Regions from separate parts of the Streptomyces sp. NPDC055632 genome, predicted to be linked through region 3. Evidence: riboswitches for the same ligand, from Rfam matches in the RefSeq annotation. Region 3 holds a riboswitch; each other region holds the start of a gene.

Region 1 (5,322 bases), on a different contig from region 3:
AGCTATCCCCCGACCTCCTCGCCCGAGGACGGCCCATAACGGGTCCCATACGGCGACCGGCCCGGTCCATACGCGTCACTGACGGACGGCGCCGCCCGGCATCAGGGATCCGTCATGACCCGCGGCCACGGCGTGAGGGAAGCGTCAACGAACGCGTTGAACCATCGGCGAAGCCCTTTCATAGGAGACGGAAGACGAGAAGGAAAGGACACAGGCCGTGCGGAGAGTCGTGGTCGGTGCAACAGGCACCCCGGGGGGCATGACCGTGCTGCACAGGGCGGCGGCGGAGGCCCGCGCGCGCGACGCGGAACTGTGGGCCGTCCTCGCCTGGCAGCCGCCCGGTGGCGAACTCGGAAGCCGAAACGGTTGCGGGCCCTCCGCCCTGGCGGAGCACCGGGCTGCGGCCGTCGAGCGGCTGAGGGACGTCCTCGACACGGCCTTCGGTACGGCGGGACCCGGTGTCGCCCTCGCGGGTCTCACGGTGCACGGCACCCCGGGTGCCGCCCTCGTGAACGCCGCGCGTGACCCGGAAGACCTCCTCGTGGTCGGTACGGGGCCGCGTACCGTGTTTCGCCGCCTCGTTCGCCCCTCGGTGGCACGGCACTGCCTCGCTCACGCCGCCTGCCCCGTGCTGGCGGTGCCCCCGTCCCCGCTCCAGACCGAACTCGAGGCGGTGCACCGCCGCAACTTCTGGAGAAGGCCGCTGGACCTACGAGAGCTCTCCGCGTAAGGCCCGTACCGGCTCGTACGGCGAGGTCCGAGGCGGGTGCTCCGGCGAGGCCGACGGCGCGACCTGCCCGTCAGCCGTCCGTGCGGGTGGGAGTCCGCTCGGAGCCGGTGTCGGGCAGCAGTCGTACGAGGTGGGCGACGGCTTCTTCGGCGCTGGTGACGGCGGTGTGCGCGGAGGCCGGTTCCGTCTGGCTGCCGACGAGCCAGCCGTGTTCCCCGTGCGGGGCGGCCCGGGGGAAGGCGTCGGAGTGCGGCGGGAGCGGGGTGTCGCTGAAGCTCAGGGCGGCGTGGGAGACGATCGGGAAGAGCGCCCTCAACCGTGGTACCGCGTGGGCGGCTTCGACCAGCCGTCCGTCGATCGCGTCCGCGGGCAGCGCGCGGACCTCCTCCCACCGGTGCGGGACGGCGCGTCCCTCTTCCAGTGCCACGGCGAGGGGGAGGACGGCGGGCGCGGGCCAGCGGCGGCCCATCTCGGCCAGTGGCAGCCGCCCGTGCCAGGCGTCGAGCATCTCGACGGCCGTCGGCAGGTCCTGGTTGAGCACGACCTCCGGCGCGAGGGCCCCGAGCGCTTCGACGTCCAGGGTGTGGAGCGAGGAGCCGCCGTGCCCGGCGCCGCCGACCGCGGCGGAGATCTCACGGCTGGTCAGGACGTCCGAGGAGAACTCGGCTGAGGTCACCACCGGCACCCCGGCCACCTCCTCCGGCGGCCAGTCGCACGCGCGGGTCCTGCCCACCGGATCGGACGCCAGGCCGAGTTCGGCCACGATGCCGGTCGCGGCGGGCAGCAGGGAGACGATGCGCGTGGTCCGAGCCCAGGGTCTGTCCGGCGCGAACGAGGCACGCCGGAGGCTGCCTCGTTCACCGGACCCGGGGGCCGGAGGCCAAAGGCCTGGTGTCCGTTACGGGCGGACGGGGGCGACGCGCGGCGCCGGGTTGGTCGTGGAGGTCTTGTTCAGGGAGAACGACCAGCCCTCGAAGCTGCCCTGCGCGGGCTTGCGGCCCGAGGCTCCGGACTGGCTGTGGGCCCAGTTGCCGCCGTCGGGGGCGTGCTAGTACGACCAGTGGGCGGAGGCCGGGGGAGTGTTCACGCAGGCCTCGGTGGCGGCGGTGGGCTTGCCTTCGATCCGGCAGACGAACGCCTCGCCCCAGCGCTGGGTGCCGGCGATCGTGAAGCCCGCGTTCCTCAGGGCGGCGAGGCCGGTTGCCTGGTCGCCGGGGGCGCAGCGGACGACCGTGCCGACGGCGAGGAACGAGCCGCAGGCGCCGAGCACGGCAGCGAGCCTGACCGGTGGTCTGACGCCGACCATGGCACAGATCCCTTCGACAAGGGGTCGGCAACAGACTCCCGGGGCTTCGTCACAGGAAGGAGCCGCACGCGCGGTCGTGGACGATCGCGGCGGGTTCCAGAGGCAGTTGCCGGGCTCCGCGCTGCAGACCATGACAGTGAGAAGCAGTACACCCGCGCAACGGGCGTTCCGACTCGCGGCACGTGGTGCTCCGCCGCTCACGGTTGCAGGTCAGCGCCGGATTCGCACCGGCTTCCCCCATCGGGTAGGCATTCAGTTGTCGTCCGCCGGCAAGCGGAACGGCCGCACCCTATGTACAGGGGTGCGAAACCCGCCACCCGCGACCTCGCGCACCACGTCCCCGTACACCGCCCGGGACCGTCGCGGGCGCCGGGAAGGCGCGTACCCGCTCGGTCGGCAGCCGCGCGGTGTGTTCCATGCCACAGGGGTCGCCGGGAACCCGCCGTGCGGTCGGCGCGACCGACTGTCCGACGGTCCGCATCGGCCCCACCGCACCGCGAGAGACGGAGACGAGACCTGTGGCGTCACACGGTACGGAAGCGGGAGCCCGGCCGGACGGGCGGGGGCATGCGCGACTCACAGCCTTGCTCACCTGCGCGATGGCCTTCTCCATGCTCCAGTTGTTCCTGCTGGGAGCGCTCGGCCCGCGTCTGGTGGACGGCCTGGGCGTCTCGCCGACGGTGCTCGGCCTGACCACGACCCTCGGCTTCGGTACCGCCGCCCTCCTCTCCCCGGTCGGGGGACGGATCGTCGACCGGATGGGCCCGCGACGCTCGCTGGTGCTGCTGCTCGTGGTCTCCGCCGTCGCCCTGGCGCTGATCGGTGCCGCACCCGGTGCCGGGCTGCTGCTGGGGGCGGTGGCCCTGGGGGGCATCCCGCAGGCGCTCGCCAATCCGGCCACCAACAAGGCCGTGCTGGCGGCGGTGGTCCCCGAACGGCGTGGCGCGGTGACCGGTATGAAGCAGTCGGGTGTGCAACTGGGCGCGTTCGCGGCGGGACTTCCGCTGGCCGGGCTCGCCGCGGGTCTCGGCTGGCGCGCCGCCGTGTGGACCGCCGCGGCTGCCGCGCTGTCGGCCGCTGCCTGGGCGTACCGGTCCCTGCCCGCCGATGACGCGCCACCCGCGTCACCCGCCGGCCGGCTGCGGGCCCCCGAAGGCATGACGGCCTGGCTGTGCGGCTACTCCCTCTTCCTCGGCGCGGGGATCGCGTCGGTCAACACCTATCTCGCGCTGTACGGGTCGGAATCTCTGGGCCTCGGACCTGCCGTCGCGGCGGCTCTCGTCGCGGTCCTCGGCGTCACGGGGATCATCGGCCGTGTCGGGTGGTCCCGGGCGGCCGGGCCCGGGCGGGCGGAGCGGCTGCCCGCCCTCCTGGCGTGCGGAGCCGTCGGCGCGGCACTCCTGATCGGCGCCGCGCGGTGGGCCGCCCCGCTGGTGTGGGCCGGGGCGGTCACGGTGGGCGTGTTCGCGGTCTCGGCGAACGCCGTGTCCATGGTGCTGGTGGTGCAGCGGGCGAAACAGGGCGGGGCAGGGCAGGATTCGGCCCTGGTCGCCGCCGGCTTCTTCGCCGGCTTCGCGATCGGTCCCGCCGTCTTCGCGCCGTTCGCGGAGACCGGCCGTTACGGCACGGGATGGCTGCTCGTGGCCGCGGAGTTCACGGCCGCCGCGGCCCTCGCGTACGTCTGGTGCCGCCGCGACCGGCGGGTGCCGGCCCCGTGAGCGGCGTGGCGGACGACTGGGGCGACCGGGCCCTGGCCGCCGTGATGGAACGCGTCACCACGACCGAGGCCCAGGTCGGGGAGCGGTTCCCGCTGTACGCGGAACCTCGGGACGGCATGTGGAAGACGACGGGGCGTGGCTCCTGGACCGGCGGATTCTGGGCCGGACTGCTGTGGCTGCGGGCCCGGTACAGCGGATCGGAGGCCGATCGGCGTACAGCTGCCGGACGCACGGCGGCCCTGGCGCCCTGGGCCGACGAGGACACGGTCACCCGGGGGCTGATCTTCTGGTATCCGACCGCCCTTGCCGACGGCGACCCGCAGGCGGCCGTCCTTCAGGAGCGGGCCGCGCGTGCCGTTCTCGCGGCCCGTGACCCCGAACTCGGTGTCGTTCCCTGGGGGGACGCCTTCGGCGGCCCCCGGCTGCAGGCCCGCGCCGACGGTGTGCCCGGGACCGTGCCCCTGCTGGCGACGGTCGCGCCCGGGGCCGCTGCCGAGCACCTCCGCCGACACCTGGACCTGTGCCTCGGAGCGGAGGGAGAACCGCTGCCCGCCTGGCGGTTCGAGGGAGGGGACGTCGGCTGGCGGCCGTGCGAGGAGCCCGGGCGGGGGTGGAGCCGAGGCCGGGCCTGGCTTCTCCTCGCCGTGGCGGACGCCCTGCTCCTTCCCGGGGCCGCCGCCCACGACCGCGTTCGCCTGACCGCGGCGGCCCGGCGTCTGCTCTCGCTGGAGGGTGTCCTGTCGGGGCCGTTCGTGCTCCCGGACGACCACGCGGCCCCGTACGGCCCCCTGGACACCTCGGCCGCCGCGATCACCGCCGTCGCCCTGCTCAAACTCGCCCGGCTGCCCGAGGACTGGGCGCACGCGTGCTCCTGCCGGGGAGTCGTCACGCTGAGCGCCCTGGCCGAGAACCACCTCACCTACGGGGGATCCGGCCGTCCCGCGGGCATGCTGCTGGACGGCTGCTACGACGCGGGCCGGGGCCTGGCCGAGCGCCACGAACTGGTCTGGGGCGACTTCTTCCTGGCCCTCGGTCTGGCCTCGCTGAACGGTCTGGTCGACCTCACCCGCGTGTAGCGGCCGCTTCCGCCCGGTCGCGGAGGACCCGGCGCGCGACGGAGGTGATGTGGAGTTCGTCGGGGCCGTCGAGGATGCGCGCGGCCCGCCCTCCGCGGAACAGCGCGGGCAGGGGGGTGTCCGGGCCCAGGCCGGCCGCTCCGAACACCTGGATCGCCGCGTCGGCCACCTGCTGGAGCATCCGCGCCGCGGCCACTTTGGCCAGCCCCACCTCCGTACGGGCGTCCTGCCCGGCCGCGATCAGCGCCGCCGCCTCGTGGACCAGCGGCCGGGTGGCGCGCAGGGCCAGGAGCGCGTCGAACACGTGCTGCTGGACGAGCTGGTGATCGGCCAGCGGGCCGCGCGACCCCCGACGGATCACCGCCCGCTCGCACATGAGGTCGAAGGCTCGCTGGGCCTGGCCGAGCCAGCGCAGGCACCGCAGTGTCCTGCCGACGGCGAGCCGCTCACCCGCGATGGCCAGTGCGCCGCCCTCAGGCCCCACCAGGTGAC
Region 2 (5,322 bases), on a different contig from region 3:
GGCCCGCCCCTCGATCCGGACGAGGACGTCCCCGGAATCGTGCTCTCCGGCGCTCACCGCAGCGCCTCCGTGAGCCCCCGGGCGACGATGACCTGCATGATCTCGTTCGTTCCTTCCAGGATCCGGTGCACCCGCAGATCGCGGACGATCTTCTCGATGCCGTACTCGTTCAGATAGCCGTAGCCGCCGTGGAGCTGGAGCGCCCGGTCGGCGACCGCGTACCCGGTGTCGGTGGCGAACCGCTTGGCCATCGCGCACAACCGCGGGGCCTGCGGGTCGCTCCGGTCCAGGGCGTCCGCCGCCTGCCGCACCAGCGCGCGGGCGGCGGCCAGTTCGGTGGCCATGTCCGCGAGCCGGAACTGCAGCGCCTGCGCGTCGAGGAGCCGGGCCCCGAAGGCCTCCCGGTCCGCGAGGTGCGCCAGGCTGCGGTCCAGGGCGCTCTGCGCGCCGCCGAGCGAGCAGGCGGCGATGCCGAGCCGGCCGCCGTTGAGCCCGTTCATGGCGATGCGGAAGCCCTCGCCCTCGGCGCCGAGGCGCCGGGCGGCGGGGATCCGCACCCCGTCGAGGACGACCTGCCGGGTGGGCTGCGCGTTCCAGCCCATCTTCCGCTCGTTCGCGCCGAAGGAGACGCCCGGGTCGTCGCGCTCGACGACGAAGGCGGTGATCCCGCCGGGGCCCTCGGCGCCCGTACGGGCCATGACGACGTACACGTCGGAGGCGCCCGCCCCGGAGACGAACTGCTTCACCCCCGTCAGGACGTAGTCGTCGCCGACCCGTTCGGCCCGGGTGCGCAGGGCGGCGGCGTCGGACCCGGCCCCGGGCTCGGTCAGGCAGTAGCTGCCGAGCCGGTGCGCCGAGCACAGGTCGGGGAGCCAGCGCCCGCGCTGGGCGTCGTCGCCGTACCGGTCGATCATCCAGGCGACCATGTTGTGGATGGAGAGGTATCCGGCGATGGAGGGGCAGCCGGTGGCCAGGGCCTCGAAGACGAGGACGCCGTCGACCCGGCCGAGACCGGAACCGCCGTGCTCCTCGCGGACGTAGACGCCGCCGAGGCCGAGCCCCGCGGCCCTGCGCAGGACGTCGACCGGGAAGTGCTTGTCCCGGTCCCAGGCGACCGCGTGCGGGCCGAGCTGCTCCTGCGCGAAGTCGAGGGTGACCTCCGCCAGGGCGAGCTGGTCCTTCGTGAGCATGCTGGTGGACACTCCGTTCACCCCATCGTCGGCATGGTGAAGCTCGCGCCCTCCTTGACCCCGGAGGGCCAGCGCGAGGTGACGGTCTTGGTGCGGGTGTAGAAGCGGATCGAGTCGGGCCCGTGCTGGTTCAGGTCGCCGAACCCGGACGCCTTCCAGCCCCCGAAGGTGTGGTACGCCACCGGGACCGGGATCGGGACGTTGACGCCGACCATGCCGGTGTCGACCCGGCGCGCGAACTCGCGGGCGGTGTCGCCGTCCCGGGTGAAGACGGCGACGCCGTTCCCGTACGCGTGCTCGCTGGGCAGCCGCAGTGCCTCCTCGAAGTCGGCGGCGCGCACGACGCACAGCACCGGGCCGAAGATCTCCTCCCGGTGGATCCGCATCTCCGGGGTGACCCGGTCGAAGAGGGAGGCCCCTGCGAAGAAGCCGTCCTCGTGGCCGGGCAGGGTGAAGCCGCGCCCGTCGACGACGAGTTCGGCGCCCTCCTCCACGCCGATGTCGACGTAGCGGGTGACCCGTTCCAGGGCGTCCCGGCTCACCAGCGGCCCGAAGTCGGCCTCCGGGTCGTCGGAGCGGCCGATCCGGAGGGCGGCGACGCGCTCCTTCAGCGCGGCCACCAGCCGGTCGGCGGTCTCCTCGCCGACGGGCACGGCGACGGAGATCGCCATGCAGCGCTCGCCCGCCGAGCCGTAACCGGCCCCCACCAGGGCGTCGACGGCCTGGTCGAGATCCGCGTCGGGCATCACGATCATGTGGTTCTTGGCGCCGCCGAAGCACTGGGCGCGCTTGCCGTGGGCGGCGGCCGTCGCGTAGATGTGCGCGGCGATCGGGGTGGAGCCGACGAAGCCGAGGGCCTGCACGCGGGGGTCTTCGAGGAGGGTGGTGACGGCCTCCTCGCCGCCGTTGACGACGTTGAGGACGCCGGCCGGGAGCCCCGCCTCCAGGAACAGCTCCGCGAGCCGGAGCGGTACGGAGGGGTCGCGTTCGGACGGCTTGAGGAGGAAGGCGTTGCCGCAGGCAAGCGCGGGCGCGGCCTGCCACAGCGGGATCATCGCGGGGAAGTTGAACGGGGTGATGCCGGCGACGACGCCGAGCGGGCTGCGCAGGGAGTGCACGTCGATGCCCGTTCCGGCGTTGTCGGTGAACTCCCCCTTGAGGAGATGGGGGATGCCGGCGGCGAACTCCACTACTTCGAGACCGCGTTGCAGATCGCCGTGGGCGTCCGCGACGGTCTTGCCGTGCTCGGCCGACAGCAGCCTCGCCAGCGCGTCGCGCTCGTCCTCGACGAGCTGGAGGAACCGCAGCAGGACGCGGGCGCGCCGCTGCGGGTTCCAGGCGCCCCACTCCCGCTGGGCGGCGACCGCGTCCGCGATCGCGTGCTCGGTGTCGGCGCGGCCCGCGAGCGGGACGCGGGCCTGGACGGTGCCGGTGTTGGGGTCGTACACGTCGCCGAAGAGGCCGGACGTGCCGGCGGTGTGCTTCCCGCCGATGAAATGGGTGAGTTCACGGACCATGGGTGCCTGCTCTCGTCAGGTCGGATCCGGGGACGGCACGGCGGACCGCCGGTCGCACCGGGTGGGTGCGCCGAGGGGGAACGCCGTGGGACAGGGCGGCGCGGGGCCGCCGAAGAGCTATGTGAACGCGGGGGTCGCCGCTCGCTCCGCCGGATCACCAGGGTCGTGGGTACGGACCGGTGCCATGCGTGTCTGCTCCATCCTCGTGGACAACACGGAACGCTCCGCGGCCGGTATCCTGACTCCCGGATCCCCGCGTGCCGCCCGTCTTCCCGACGGACCTCGTCAGTGACGTGTGGACGGCAGCACGCTCCCCGGTCACAGTGGCGGGACCGTGCCGGATTCACACCGGCTTCCCTGCACCGCGGACCTTGTGCCACGAACATATAGTTGGGCGTCCTAGTAAGTCCACCCCGAACTGCCGTGCCGTCCGGGGGAGTACGTCCCCGAGGCGCGTCCGGCGGGTCGGGCCCTAGGAAGCCCCGGCCGCGTTCCGGAGCCGCCGGGCGCGGATCTCGCGCACGGACAGGAGAACGGCCGCCGCGTTGAGGGGGAAGGCGATCGCGTCGGCGATCTCGCGGACGTCGACGGCGCGCAGGAGGCTCGCGGCCAGCGCGATCAGGAAGAGGCTCAGGGGGAGGAAGCGCCGCCACGCCGGAAGCTCCCGCATCCGTGCGACGGTCACGGTGCACAGGACGAGGGAGCCGAACAGGGCGACGGCCGAGAGGGCGATGAGGACGAGCATCGGGGCTTCTCCGGAAGGGACGGACGGAACGGGGGGCGAACGCCGTGGTGCACCGCCCGGCCCCCACGGACCGGACGCGCGCGGCCCCCGTCCCACCCTCCGAACGACCTGACCTGCGACGACGCTCTCGACCGAGGACAGCTTGACCCACCGGGCCTCTCACGTCATGGGTGCCACCACCCATCTTCGGGACCCGTGCGGCCCCGGAGCGTCCGACGGGTGCCCGTCGGTCCGTCGCTCCCTCAGTACGTGGAAGCCGGGCCCGGGGGCAGGTGGACCGTCATGATCAGGCGGCAGGTGTCGGTGCCGGCGCCGCGGTAGGTGTGGGTGGTATCGCCGTCGAAGGCGGCTGTCTGGCCGGTGCCCACGGAGTGCTCGACGCCGTCGACGACCAGGGTCATCCGGCCCGAGGTGACGCTGACGGTCTCGACGACCCCGGCCCGGTGGGGGTGGCTGGGGTACTCCTCGCCCGGTTCCAGCCTCCAGCGCCAGACCTCGACCGGCGCCGGGCCCGAGGTCGTCAGCATGAGGCGGGCCTCGCCGCCCTCCTCGCCGGTCCACAGCGGTGCGACGCCGGCGGCGTCCACCACGCGGACCCGGCCCTCCGTCGGGCCCTCCATCAGGGCGGACACCGAGACCCCGAGGGTGTCGGCCAGCCGGACCAGGGTGGCGAAGTTGGGGTTGCCCTGGGCCTTCTCCAGGCCCACCAGGGCACCCTTGCTGACCTTGGCGCGCCGTCCGAGCTCGTCGAGGGACAGGCCCGCGCGGACGCGGGCCGTCCTGACGTTGTGCGCGAGCGTCCGCAGGGCCGCCTCTGTCTCGGCCAATTCGATCACCCTTCCCGTTCTCCGCCCGACCCCCGCCCGGTTCTCGCGAGCGGATCACTGGAATGTACCGCCCGGTCGATCGGTTGACGCATGTCGGTCGGTCTGTTGTACGGTTCGGTCGTTCCATTGAGAAAACTAGGGATGTCATCCGTGATCGCTCTGCTGCTGGCCCTGGGCAGCTCCCTCGCCTACGGCTGCGCCGACTTCCTCGGCGGCCTGGGAGCCCGCAAGGCCCACGTCCTGCGCACCGTGATGGTCGCCGCCCCCGCCTCCCTCGCGGTCGAGCTGCTGCTGTGGCCGTTCCTCGGCACCTCGTTCAGCCCCGGCGCCCTCGCCTGGGGAGCCGCGTCCGGCGTCGCCTCGGCCGCCGCGTTCGCCCTGCTCTACCGGACCCTGGCCATCGGCCCGATGAGCGTCCTGTCGCCCGTGACCGCCCTGGTGTCCGCCGTGCTTCCCGTCGGCGTCGGGCTCCTCCAGGGCGAGCACCTGGGCGCCGCCGGTCTCCTCGGCCTGCCGCTCGCGCTGGCGGCGGTGGTGCTCGTCAGCGCCGGGCACGGCGCCGGAGCCGTCCGCCCCTCCCGTACGGCCCTGCTGCTCGCCCTCGGCGCGGGCGCCGCCATCGCCCTCCAACTGGTCTTCCTCCACCAAGCGCCCTCCGACAGCGGAGTGGCCCCGCTGATCGTGGGCCGGGCGGTCTCCTCGGCCGTCACCCTGGTCGCCGCCGGGCTGATGTACCGCAGGCTGGGCCCCGAGAAGCCCGCGTACGCCGTCTCGGCCGCCGCCGGAGCGCTGGACTCCGTGGCGAACCTGCTCTTCCTGCTCGCCGTCCGCGGCGGTGACCTCGCCGTCGTCGCCGTGGTCACCGCCCTCTACCCGGCAGGCACGGTCCTGCTCGCCCGCGGCGTCCTCGCCGAGCGCATCCACCGGGCCCAGCTCGTCGGCCTCGGCACGGCCGCCGTCGCCGTCGGCCTCCTCGCCCTGGCCTGAGGGCCGGGACGTCCCGTACGAAGACCGCCTTCGCCCCCGCACGGAACGGAAATCCC
Region 3 (5,322 bases):
GGGCTTCCTGACCGTGGACGAGGCGATCGCCTCCACCCGGGAGGGCCTGCGGTTCTTCATGTCGCGCGGGATCACGCCCCGGTTCACCACCTGGTGCCCGGAGCCGACGACGCCGCTGGGCCGCGAGAACCCGGACGGCGCACCGCTGGAGTACCACCTGCGGCTCCTGGAGGCGTACACGGAGACGCTCCGGGAGAACAACCTCACCGCCCCGCCCGGCTACGGTCCGGCCGGTCCCGGGCGCGCGGTGTTCTCGGTCAGCTCCTTCATGGACGCGCTGGACCCGGAGCCCGGCGAAGGGGCGTAGGAGGGCCCGGCCGTCCCCAGGAAGCGGACGTGGGGGCGGCCGCCGGGCTCCGGCCGGGTCACGGCGGCCCGGACCCGGTAGACGTCCGCGATCAGCTCCTCGGTGAGCACCTCGTCCGGCGTGCCGCAGGCGACCACGCGGCCGCCGGAGAGGACCACGAGCCGCTCGCAGTACACGGCCGCGAGGTTCAGGTCGTGCAGGGCGACGACGGCGGTGAGGCGCAGCCCCGAGACCAGCTCCATGAGGTCCAGCTGGTGCTGGACGTCGAGGTGGTTGGTGGGCTCGTCGAGGAGGAGTTCGCGCGGCTCCTGGGCGAGGGCGCGGGCGATCTGGACGCGCTGGCGCTCGCCGCCGGAGAGGGTCCGCCAGGGCTGGCGGGCGCGGTCGGCGAGCCCGGTGCGGGCGAGGGCGGAGCGGACGGCGGCCTCGTCCGCCGCCGAGGGCGGGGTCCAGGCCCTGCGGTGCGGGACGCGGCCGAGGCGTACGACGTCGAGGACGGTCAGGTCGGTCTGGGTGTCGGACTGCTGCTCGACCGTGGCGAGGCGCCGGGCGACGGTCCTGCGGCCGAGGCCGGCCAGCGGGTCGCCGTCGAGGGTGACGACCCCGGAGTCGGGGGCGAGGACGCCGGCGAGGAGCCGCAGGAGCGTGGACTTGCCGGAGCCGTTGGGGCCGAGGAGGCCGGTGACGGTCCCGGGGACCGGGGCGACGCTGACGCCGTCGAGGACGAGGACGCCGCCGGCGGTGCGCGAGACCCGGTCGGCGCGGAGGCCCGTGCCCGTGTCTTCTCCGGTGGGGGTCATCGCGTGCTCCTCGTGCTGCGCGTGCGGTGGAGGACGAGGACGAAGGCCGGTACGCCGATCAGCGAGGTCACCACGCCCACCGGCACCTCCTGGGGGTCGAGGACGGTGCGGGCGAGCGTGTCGGCCCAGACCAGGAAGACCGCTCCGGCCAGGGCGGTGACCGGCAGGAGCCGGGCGTGCCCGGGGCCGGTGAGCGCGCGGGCGGCGTGCGGCAGGACGAGTCCGACGAAGCCGATGGCCCCGGCGGCGGAGACCAGGGCGGCCGTCAGGAGGGCGGTGACGCACAGGAGGACGAGCCGGGTCCGGGCGACGGAGACGCCGAGCGAGGCGGCGGCCTCCTCGCCGAAGGCGAACGCGTCCAGGGTCCGCGCGTGTCCCAGGCAGGTCGTCAGGGCCGCCGCGAGGACCGCGAGGCACACCCACACGTCGGTCCAGCCGGCCCCGGCGAGCGAGCCGAGCAGCCAGAAGAGGACGCCCCGGGTGGTCTCCGCGTCGGCGGCCGTCATCACGACGAAGGAGGTGAGGGCGGAGAAGAGCTGCATGGCGGCGACCCCGGAGAGGACCACGCGGTCCGTCGAGCCGCCGAGGGTGTGGCTGAGCAGCAGCACGAGCGCGAAGGAGCAGACCGCCCCGAGGAACGCCCCGCCGGTGACGGAGAGGACTCCCCCGCCGACCCCGAGGACGACGACCGCGACCGCGCCGGTCGAGGCGCCGGAGGAGACGCCGAGGACGAAGGGGTCGGCGAGCGGGTTGCGCAGCAGCGACTGCATCACCGCGCCGCAGAGGGCGAGCCCGGCGCCGCAGACGGCGGCCAGGAGGGTGCGGGGCAGCCGCAGGTCCCAGACGATCCCGTCCCGGATCGGGGAGAGCGCCGGGGCGCCGCCGCCGAGGTGGGCGGCGACCGTCGCCCACACGTCGGCGACGCCGATGCGGGCCGGGCCGATGGTGATCGCCGCGGCGACCGACGCGGCCAGGAGGGCGAGTCCGGCCGCCGTCCACAGCAGGGCCGCGGCTCCCTTCCGTACCGAAGCGGCAGCCGGAGAGGTGGTGGTCACTTGGCGAGGCCGTACGAGCGGAGCGCCGCCGCCACCTTCTCGACGGCCTCGACGGTGCGGATCGTGGGGTTGAGCGCCTGGCCGCTGAGGAGCACGTACCGCTTGTTCCTGACCGCCGTCATGGTGCGGGTGACCGGGTCGGACTCCAGGAACTCGATCTTCTTGGCGGCGCTCTCGGCCGACTGCGAGCGGCGGGTGAGGTCGCCGATGACGAGGACGTCGGGGTCGCGGTCGGCGACGGTCTCCCAGTTGATCTGGGGCCACTCCTCCTTGGTGTCGTCGAAGACGTTCTTCGCGCCCAGCTCGCGGGAGACGATGCCGGGGGCGCCGCAGCAGCCCGCCATGTAGGGCGCCTCGGAGTTGGCGAACCAGTAGAGGACCGTGGCGTCCCCGAAGCCTCCGCCCGAAGCGGCCTTCGTCACACGGGCCTTGAGCTCCGCGACGAGCTTCTCGCCGCGCTCCGGCACCGCGAAGATCCGGGCCAGGTCGCGGATCTCGCCGTAGACCGTCTCCATGGTGAGCGGTTGGACGCGGACGCCGTCGCCGTCGCCGCTGTTGTCCTTGCCGACGCAGTCGGTGGGCGAGAGGTAGGTGGGGACGCCGAGCTGCTCGAACCGCTCGCGGGCCGCCACCCCGCCCTTGCCGAGGGTGTACGCGAAGGAGGCGGCGGCGAAGTCGGGTTCGGCGTCGAGGACCTTCTCGAAGGAGGGGTAGCGGTCGGCGAGGCGCGGGACCCCGGCGTTCTCCTCCTCCAGCCCCTTGAGGACGGGGTCCGTCCAGGTGCCGGTGCCCACCATGCGGTCGGCGAGGCCGAGGGAGAGCATGATCTCCGCCGCGCCCTGGTCGAGGGCGACGGCCCGCTCCGGCGCGCGCTCGACGCGGACGGGCCGTCCGCAGTTGTCGTCGAGGGTGACCGGGTACCCGGTCTTCGCCTCCCCGGCGCCGCCCGCGGGCCGGACGGGGGCGGGGGTGGTCCCCGCGCCGCAGCCGGTGGCGGTCAGGAGCAGGGCTCCGGTCAGGAACAGCACGGCGGAGCGGACGGGGTGTGCGAGCGGCACGGGACTTCCTCTGCGGCCACGGCTCATGCGCGGAGCCTGTCGTACGGTGCTCCCCGGGCGGGCGTGCGCCGGGGCCGCCAGCAGGTCTTCGGACTCGGGGTCGGCCGGACGGGGCGCCTTCCCGGGCCGTCGTCGTCGCCGCCCAGTGGCCGATGCTCCGCCCGTCGCCCTCACCGCTGCGCGTCAGTTCCGGTCTCGCACCGGATTCCCTGACCCGTGCACGCACCCGTTCGGGCGCGTACAAAGGTGCGACTGGCCCCGGCACAGTACCACCGGGCCGGGGGCGTGCCCCGGGGCGCGGTCGGCGTCAGAGGCGCAGCTCCCTGGCCTCGAAGCGGCCGTCCCCGAGGACCAGGACGAAGGAGACCTGCTGCCCCTCGGAGACGGTCCGGCTCTCGTCCTCGATGTCCTCCGCGCTGAACCAGACCTGGTCCTGGGAGCCGACGGGGACGACGAACCCGTATCCCCCGAGACGGTTGAAGGACCGCACGAACCCTTTGCTCCTGCCTTCCACGGCTGCCTCCTCCTCGGCGTCGGCGACGCGGGCGAGGGGTGTCCCGGCCGGGTCCGGCCGCGTCCGCGTCTCAGGGGAGGTGTACCCCGCCCGTCCGCGCTTCGCCCGTCGGCGGGCGGGCGGTGCGCGAGCACTCCCGGGGATCTCGTAGAATATTCAACAGAGGTCCGGTGTCGGAGATCCCCCGTGTTCGACACCGGGCCTCGTCGTGCGTCCGGCGCCTTCCGGAGGGGGCGGGGCGTCCCTCAGCGGCCGCCGGGGTACGAGATCCTCGCCGTGATCCTGGCGATGCGCGCCGCCGTCTCGGCGGGCGGGGCCACCGGCTGGACGATGTGGCTGACGGTGAGCCGGACGACCGTCTCGACGGCGAGCCCGCGCGACTCATCGTCCACCTCGGGCCAGGCCTCGGTCGCGTACGCGTGGAGCATCGCCATGGCCGTGCCGAAGACCGGCTCCGCGCGGGTGGTGAGGTAGGCGAGGAGGTCGTCCTCGCCGCCCCGCGCCGCGACCAGGACGCTCTTGATGAGGGGGTTGTCCACGGTCTGCTGGAGCGTGTAGCCGACGCCGGCCGCCGCCGCTGCCTCCAACTCGCCCCGGTGGGAGTCGAGTTCGCGCTCGATGCCGATCAGGAAGCCCTCCAGCTCGCGCTGGACCAGGGCGTTGCCGATGGCCTCCTTCGCACCGAACTCGTTGTAGAGGGTCTGGCGGCTGATGCCGGCGGCCCGCGCGATGGAGGTCATGCGCAGCCCGCTCCAGCCCTCGGCGGCGACGAGGCGGTAGGCGGCGTCGAGCACCTGCTCGCGCAGCAGGGACCGGACGCTCTCGCGGAAACGTGTCATCGTGCCCCCACTTTATCCACGGGGAACCGCCCCGAGGAGGGGTGCGCGGGGGCCGGTCCGGGACCGGCCCCCGGGCCGGGGCGGGGCGGGTTCAGAGCGCGGTGCCGCCCGTCACGTCCACGTACTGGCCGGTGATCCAGCGGGCGTCGTCGGAGACGAGGAAGGCGACCACGTCCGCCACGTCGGCGGGCGTCCCGAGCCGGTTGAAGACCGAGAGCGCGGCGAGGGCGGCGCTCGCCTCGGGCGTCGCCCGGCGCCGCGCGTTCATGTCCGTCGCGATGTAGCCGGGGGCCACGGCGTTGACCGTGATGCCCCGGGGCCCCAGCTCCTTGGCGAGGGCGAGGGTCATCGTGTCGACGGCCCCCTTGGTCATCGCGTACGTGACGGAGTCGGGAAAGGCGTGCCGCGTCGCCGCCGAGGAGATGTTGACGATCCGGCCGCCGTCGCGCAGCCGACCGAGGCCCTGCTGGACGAGGAAGAGCGGGGCCCTCACGTTGATCGCGAACAGCCGGTCGAAGGTCTCGGTGGTGAGCTGGTGGATGCGGCCGGAGCCGCTCGCGCCCGCGTTGTTGACGAGGACGTCGAACCCGGGCCCCTCGCCCAGCTCCGCGAGGCCGGCGTCCAGGGCGGCGTAGAACACGTCGACGGCGTCCGGCGCCGCCAGGTCCGCGCGGAACGGGAAGGCCCGGCCGCCGTTCTTCTCGACGGTCGCCACCGTCTCGCGGGCGGCCTCCTCGTCGCTGCCGTAG

The links. A riboswitch is a leader RNA that binds a small molecule or an ion and turns the genes downstream of it on or off. The one in region 3 is predicted to bind cobalamin.
Region 1: it holds a riboswitch for cobalamin, as region 3 does, so the genes downstream of both, ACWGSR_RS01360 (hypothetical protein) here and ACWGSR_RS09215 (ABC transporter substrate-binding protein) in region 3, are expected to answer to the same signal.
Region 2: it holds a riboswitch for cobalamin, as region 3 does, so the genes downstream of both, ACWGSR_RS00115 (CoA-acylating methylmalonate-semialdehyde dehydrogenase) here and ACWGSR_RS09215 (ABC transporter substrate-binding protein) in region 3, are expected to answer to the same signal.

The regions. Positions count from the first base shown of each region.
Region 1 covers NZ_JBSHHY010000001.1:302,368-307,689, reverse strand. The annotation lists gene ACWGSR_RS01370 (universal stress protein) at 218-730, shown strand; gene ACWGSR_RS01365 (DUF6193 family natural product biosynthesis protein) at 801-1,493, opposite strand; gene ACWGSR_RS01360 (hypothetical protein) at 1,779-2,036, opposite strand; cobalamin riboswitch at 2,127-2,335, opposite strand; gene ACWGSR_RS01355 (MFS transporter) at 2,621-3,754, shown strand; gene ACWGSR_RS01350 (sugar ABC transporter permease) at 3,751-4,830, shown strand; gene ACWGSR_RS01345 (acyl-CoA dehydrogenase family protein) at 4,817-5,322, opposite strand, start outside.
Region 2 covers NZ_JBSHHY010000001.1:20,179-25,500, reverse strand. The annotation lists gene ACWGSR_RS00125 (enoyl-CoA hydratase/isomerase family protein) at 1-57, opposite strand, end outside; gene ACWGSR_RS00120 (acyl-CoA dehydrogenase family protein) at 54-1,190, opposite strand; gene ACWGSR_RS00115 (CoA-acylating methylmalonate-semialdehyde dehydrogenase) at 1,208-2,707, opposite strand; cobalamin riboswitch at 2,919-3,089, opposite strand; gene ACWGSR_RS00110 (hypothetical protein) at 3,180-3,452, opposite strand; gene ACWGSR_RS00105 (helix-turn-helix domain-containing protein) at 3,695-4,279, opposite strand; gene ACWGSR_RS00100 (EamA family transporter) at 4,430-5,266, shown strand.
Region 3 covers NZ_JBSHHY010000005.1:6,224-11,545, reverse strand. The annotation lists gene ACWGSR_RS09230 (radical SAM protein) at 1-307, shown strand, start outside; gene ACWGSR_RS09225 (ABC transporter ATP-binding protein) at 220-1,107, opposite strand; gene ACWGSR_RS09220 (FecCD family ABC transporter permease) at 1,104-2,162, opposite strand; gene ACWGSR_RS09215 (ABC transporter substrate-binding protein) at 2,159-3,220, opposite strand; cobalamin riboswitch at 3,297-3,477, opposite strand; gene ACWGSR_RS09210 (cold-shock protein) at 3,528-3,734, opposite strand; gene ACWGSR_RS09205 (TetR family transcriptional regulator) at 3,980-4,573, opposite strand; gene ACWGSR_RS09200 (SDR family NAD(P)-dependent oxidoreductase) at 4,665-5,322, opposite strand, start outside.